Regions from separate parts of the Paenibacillus sp. FSL L8-0333 genome, predicted to be linked through region 1. Evidence: predicted binding sites of a transcription regulator. Region 1 holds the regulator's gene; the other holds the start of a gene.
What was found. The regulator Rex, encoded in region 1, represses fermentation and respiration genes when NADH is low (regulators of the CRP and FNR family bind a similar motif). The targets are predictions, from matches to a motif close to TTGTGAAATATTTCACAA.

Region 1 (3,435 bases):
AAGGCTTCTTGCGCTTTACGCCGGATAGCTTCCTCATCCAGGGTTAAGCATTGCCCATGCTTGATGACCTGTTTACCATTCACCCACACATGCTCAACATCCTTAGCGCTAGCAGAGTAAACTGCATGAGACAACAGATCTGTGTGTGGCAGCAAATGCGGCTGATCTATATCAATTGCAATGAAATCAGCTTTCATCCCAACAGCAAGTCTGCCTACATTATTTAAAAAGATGGACTGGGCGCCATATTCTGTAGCCATACGTAGAGCTTCTGGAGCTGGAACAGCCGTTGGATCACCGCTGACACCCTTATGAATGAGAGCTGCAAGCCGCATCTCTTCAAACATATCCAAGTTATTGTTGCTTGCCGCGCCATCCGTGCCAAGAGACACCTTCACACCAGCTTTTAGAAGATCAGTAACCCGAGCCACTCCGCTAGCCAGCTTCAAATTACTGCCCGGATTATGAGAGACACCCACATTATGGCGAGCCAAGATCTCAATCTCTTCATCATTTAAATGAACACCATGTGCAACTATCGAGGGACGTGTGAACATTCCAAGCTTCTCTAAGTGAGCTACAGGACGAAACCCGTAATCCGCCACATTTTGTTCCACTTCACGTTTCGTTTCGGACATATGCGTATGCATCGGTAAATCCAGATCATGCGCTGCCTGCACGAACTTAACCAGGAAGTCCGGAGGGCAAGTATAAGGGGCGTGCGGTGAGATCATAGTAGTAATTCTACCGTCAGCCTTTCCATGCCAGTTACGGGCAAAAGAAATCGCTTCCGCAAGCTTGTGATTCTGTACATCCTCTGGACATAACCCGATCACACCACGCATCAATACGGAACGGATACCTGATAACTCAGCTACCTCAGCTACTCGGTCCATGTGATCATACATATCGAGGAAGGTCGTAGTTCCACCCTTCAGCATTTCCAATACAGATAAGGAGGTTCCCCAATATACATCATCACCGGTGAACTTTTCCTCCATCGGCCACATTTTCTCCTGAAGCCACACTTGTAGCGCTAAATCATCTCCATATCCACGCAGCAAAGACATCGCCGCATGACCATGTGTGTTTACAAGTCCAGGCATGAACAGCAGACGACTGCCATCAACCACTTGCACTCCAGCTTCCATCTGAGGCTCTTCTTTTCCTATGTAAGTGATTAAATCATCTTCAATAGTCATATATCCACTCAGAACCGGCTCATCCGTTCCCGGAGTCAGAAAATACCCGTCCTTAATTATCGTTTTATTGCTGTTCATGTTCGCTTTCTTCCTTTCCATCCCGCAAGTAATAAGCAAGACTTTGCAGATCAGTTGTAAAATCAGCTGCATGCACCCGGATATTCGGTGGTGTCTTCAGAATCACAGGGGCAAAGTTCAAAATCGCTTCAATCCCAGAAGAAATGAGAATATCTGCTACATTTTGAGCTTCTGAATCAGGTACGGTAATAATGGCAATGCGAATACCTTGCTCACGAATCGTGCTGCCTAGTTCATCCATTGGTTGCACAGTAAGGGAGTTGATCTTACGTCCAACCTTAGGAGCGTACGAATCAAATATAGCGGTGATTTTCATTGTATCTTTAAGATATGCATTGTAATTAGACAAGGCATGTCCGAGATTACCTGCCCCTACTAAAGCTACATTAAGCTGTTGATCCAGCTTCAGAATATGACGGATTTTCTCAATAAGATACGTTACATCATAGCCGATACCTTTTCTGCCGAAGTCACCAAAATACGCTAAATCCTTACGAATCTGTGCGGGATTAAGATCAAGCTTTTGTCCAAGTTCCTGAGAGGAAACTGTTAATATTTCGCGATTCTGGAGATCATTCAAAAAACGCAAATACACAGGTAGTCTGCGAACAACGGCTTCTGATATTTTATCCGATTTCATATTTTTCCTCCTAAAAATAGTAATGTTCTTGTGAAAATCCATATTCAAACGTATACCTCTCCTTATTAAGGGCGGTACTGTAACTTACCGCCCTTAAGGATAAGGAGGAGCTAAACTGAAGACGAGCATTTTAAGAAGCGCCGCCATCCTCTAGCCATTCCGCTATGCGGGGGACCATTTGATCAGTCAGCATATGCTCCATTTTGGGACCAGGCAATGAATAAAGGAAATACTTCCCGTAATGAGATTCAATAACCCTTGTATCATAAACAATAACTATTCCGCGATCCTGCGCCGTGCGAACCAGTCTTCCGAATCCCTGCTTAAAACGAATAACCGCTTGAGGAACAGATAATTTCATGAACGGATTCTTCTTCTGGGCCTGCAATAACTCCGACTTCGCTTCCGCCAACGGGTGATTCGGCGGTTGAAACGGAAGTCTCACGATGGCCAGGCAAGTCAGTGCTTCACCTGGAATATCTACACCTTCCCAGAAGCTGCTCGTCCCCAGCAGAACGGATGCTGCACTGTCCTGAAAGCGGCGGATCAGCTTGCTCCGGCTGCCACCTTCCACGCCTTGACCAAGCACCGTAATCTCTTGTGAGGCCAAAGCCTCTTTAAGCGGATCATATACCTGACGCAGCATTTTATAAGAAGTAAACAGAACCAGCATCCGCCCACGTGTTGTTTTGGCAGCTTCTGCTAACGACTGTACGAGTGTATCGACAAATCGAGCATCGCCCACACTGCCCTTCACACTAGGAAAATCACGCGGTATAACTAGCAGCGCCTGCTCGCGATACTTAAAGGGAGATGGAAGGAGTGAGGTCATTAGACGTCCCTCTTCCGCAGCTTCGTTAAGTCCGAGATTATCAATCATAAACTGAAAAGATTTATCTACAGACAGCGTCGCCGAGGTAAGCACGATGCTCTTTTTCTTATCGAAGAACAACTCTTTAAGCTGGCTGCTAACATCCACAGGGACGGCATACATCTGCAGTGATTTGCTGCGGTAATTTCCATTTGCCTCCAGCCAATATACTACATTATCGTCATTCAGCCCCATAAAGAATCTTACTTGCTCACGTATGGAAGCCAAATCCTTAAATAAACCGCTAATATCAGTAACAAGACTGTCTGCTGAGGATTGGCTTTCCTGGTCACGCATCTCATTAAGCATTTTATCACCCTTACGGATGATGTCGCTTAACGTCAGATTCATAGTGTTCTCAAGCGCAACTAATTCATCCCAATCCTTCGGCTTACGGGCGGGAAGCAAACGCATAACCAGTTGTCCCGCTTCCCCTGCTGCTGCATCACTGCGTTCCGGCAAAAGGCTGAACAGCTTGTCGCTGAGTGCATCCCAGGTTTCTTTGACAGTAAGCAGATCCGGGTAGATCCGATCGATGACTCCGCTCCATTCTGAAGCCTCTTCACTGCCTGACGACTGTAAGATCTGGCGCAGAGCAGGAAGCTGTCCGTTTCGGCTATCTTTATACAGTCGCGATAACGTGT
Region 2 (3,435 bases), 1.9 Mb from region 1:
TACATACATCGTAACGAGCGGCCACATCAGCGCACTACCTGTTGCATTAATTAGGCTGGCAATTAGAAATATTTTCACTTCTTTTGGATATGCCTGTAAAAACTTCATAAGTAGTGTACATCCCCTGTTATATATGTGTCATTATTCCATCCAGTATCATCCCAAAACAGGGTTATGAGCAAGCATACACATTGACGTTTTATCGTGATAAAGTACGCATGAAATCTAGAGGATAAAACGCACATATCGCATGAAATATCCCGTCTCCCTTGGGGTTCACGTCCGCAGTCCTTCCTAGCTCTAGTATCTATTCTTATTTTAAAGCCGTGGCTGTCGTCCGTAAAGCAAACTAAACAAGAAGAAACTGATTCGCTATCCGAAAGACGGGGTAATAGAGCCTAGAAACACTCCCCCTTCAAAATTCGCCGTGATCCGATTTCGTTCCCCCGAGCGCGGATATATCACGGCGGATTTTTTTGTGTCTACATAACAAAAAGCACCCCTTAAACATTAACGCCACCAATAAGGCAGACCTTGAATGTTCTATGGAGTGCTCTATAAGACGAGCTTAAGCGTGTTTTTTGACACTGCTGCCGGACATGCTATCTACGGATTGAATAGCCGTAGGTGCTTTACGCAAGTATGCCATCCAATAGGCAGCTGCGACAAATATTGCTCCACCCGTTAGATTGCCGAGCCAGACGGGAACAAAGTTAGTGAAGTATTGCCCCCATGAATAATAACCTTCAAAAATAGCTGCTGGAATTAGGAACATGTTAGCTACAACGTGCTGGAATCCGATCGCAACAAAGGCCATCGTTGGGAACCAAATACCAAGGATTTTGCCGCTGAAGTTATCTGCTCCATAGGAGAGCCATACGGCCAGCGCAACGAGCCAGTTACAGCCGATACCCGAAACAAATGCCGGAAAGAATTCTGCATCGATTTTATGACCAGCCATATCCACCAATTTTTCTAAATACACACCCTCTGAAGTTAACCCCACTACATGACCGAAGAAATAAGCTACAAATAATGCCCCAGCCAGATTACTAATCGTAATGAGCAAAAGATTCTTCACAACTTCCCAGAAAGAAATCTTCTTAGCCATAAAAGCGAGCGGCACGGCCATCATATTCCCTGTCAGCAGTTCTCCACCTGCAAGGAGTACCATGATCAGCCCAACGGGGAAGACTGCGGCTCCGATAAAGTTAGCAATGGAACCCCATTCCTGTGGTGCGCCAGCAATGACGCGAATATCCAATAAAAACCCGAGCGCAATAAACGCTCCTCCCAAAAAGCCCAGAATAAGTACGGTACTTAGCGGATTATGAGCTTTTTTTATGCCGTTCTCTACAGTTACTTCGGCAATTTGCTGCGGTTTGCTATAAGCCATGGTTCCTATCTCCTTCATCTATTTACTTCAAATTTGTTCCTTTATGACCATTGTAGCGTGTCGTAAAACACATTAACGTGATAATTATCACTTTGAGAAAACTAAGTGAAAGTTTTCACTGACATGTCAAATTTACTGCGACCTGTGCACAAATAGAAGTTTATGTATGACCGACTAAGCCAGCATATCTTGTTTCGTTGGATTACATTTGAGCGTACGCAGCAGCTATCGGACACAGTTGTCCTTATATGCAGCTATATCTCACTGTAGCTATACCTCGCTATCGGACATCGGACTCAGATGACCCTATTCGTAGCATTTGAGCACATTTGGCTCGCTATCGGACCCCATAGTCGCTATTGGCACGAAAAACACACTAAATGAACCTCATTCTATGCAATAGCTGCATTGGAGTCCGAAATCACACTCAAAAGGCGATTATTTGCTAATTAGCGGCTTCTGAGTCCGAAAGCTTCTGCGGTGGGCGTTGACTCAGCACGATCGGACTCAATCGACCTTATACGTAGCTTTCAAGCACATTTGGCTCGCTATCGGACCCCATAGTCGCTATTGCCACCAAAAACACACTAGTTGTACCTCATTTTATGTAATAGCTGCATTGGAGTCCGAAATCACACTCAAAAGGCGATTAATTGCTAAATAGCGGCTTCTGAGTCCGAAAGCTTCTGCGGTGGGCGTTGACTCAGCACGATCGGACTCAGATGACCTTATACGTAACTTTTGAGCACATTTGGCTTGCTATCGGACATCGGACTCAAATGACCTTAACTGTAACTTTCGAGCACATTTGGCTCGCTACCATCGCCGAAGCCATTGGATTGTACCTACCTATGCAGCTAATCATTCTGCACCTAACAAAAAAAGCAGCAACCCTCCCGTTACAGGAGGATCGCTGCTTCTCTAGCTTTATAAGGTTGTCTTTTTCCTCAATAAATCACTCAGGAACAACGTTCCTTTTTAAACCGTTACAGCCTCTTTGCTTGGTACTGTTGTCGGCAGTGCTTGAAGACCCACTGTATTCAGGAAGTTCCAAGGTTTGTTGTAATGCGGTTGGAAGAAGAAATCGATAAAGGCTAGTTGGTCGATTGTCATATGATTTTGAATGCATACAGACACTGTGTTGATCGATTGCGTCAGATCCATCTTGGACATAATTTGTGCCCCGAGAATACGGCGTGTGGCGCGATCAAACACTACTTTTAACTGAACCTGCTCAAAGGTTGGCATAAATTCTGGACGGTAATTATCAATAATCATGGCGGTTTCCACGTCCATTCCTTCAGCCTTAGCTCCTTCTTCAGTAAGCCCTGTTGCAGCGATATTATCTTCATAAATCTTAATGCCCGAAGTCCCTTGTGTACCCATATAAGGAATGGTCTCTGTTACCAAGTTGCGTGCAACTAAGGTTCCCATCCGCACAGCATTGGTTGCCAGTGGGATATAGGCGTGTTTGCCTGTAGGGTTGTAGTGAATCGCACAGCTGTCGCCCGCGGCATATACATCTGGGCAGCTAGTCTGCATATAGTTATTGACCACAATGGCACCATTAGGCAGCATATCGACTTGACCTTTTAAGAGTTCAGTATTAGGACGGAAACCAATGCAGAGAATGACCAGATCTGTCTCATGCTCACCTTTGCTTGTAATAACCTTTGTTACCTTACCGTCTTTGCCCGCAAAAGAGCTGACCTTCTCATTCAGTGCCAATTTAATCCCATGATCCTGAAAAGATTGTTCGATCGGTGCAGTAAATTCTTGATCCAGATATTTACTCAGAATGCGATCTTCACCATCAATTAGCGTAACTTGCTTCCCATTCATTTGAAAAGCTTCCACCAGTTCAACGCCGATATATCCAGCGCCGACGACGGTGATTTTATTCGCTTGTTTAGCTTTTTCTATAATAGTGTTGGAATGATCATAGTTCTTGGAAAGTAAAATCCCCTCGAGTTCAAATCCTTCAAGCTTCGGCACAATCGGCCATGAACCTGTAGTCATAATCAGCTTATCGTAGGTGT

Region 2: a site for Rex is predicted at 1,500-1,517, ahead of NYE72_RS28855 (formate/nitrite transporter family protein). Genes of this name have one in related genera too.

Annotation. Positions count from the first base shown of each region.
Region 1 is NZ_CP150186.1:4,609,702-4,613,136, forward strand. It holds gene NYE72_RS20615 (amidohydrolase) at 1-1,280, opposite strand, end outside; gene NYE72_RS20620 (redox-sensing transcriptional repressor Rex) at 1,267-1,920, opposite strand; gene dinG (ATP-dependent DNA helicase DinG) at 2,051-3,435, opposite strand, start outside.
Region 2 is NZ_CP150186.1:6,462,241-6,465,675, forward strand. It holds gene NYE72_RS28850 (MFS transporter) at 1-108, opposite strand, end outside; gene NYE72_RS28855 (formate/nitrite transporter family protein) at 569-1,396, opposite strand; gene NYE72_RS28860 (FAD-dependent oxidoreductase) at 2,375-3,435, opposite strand, start outside.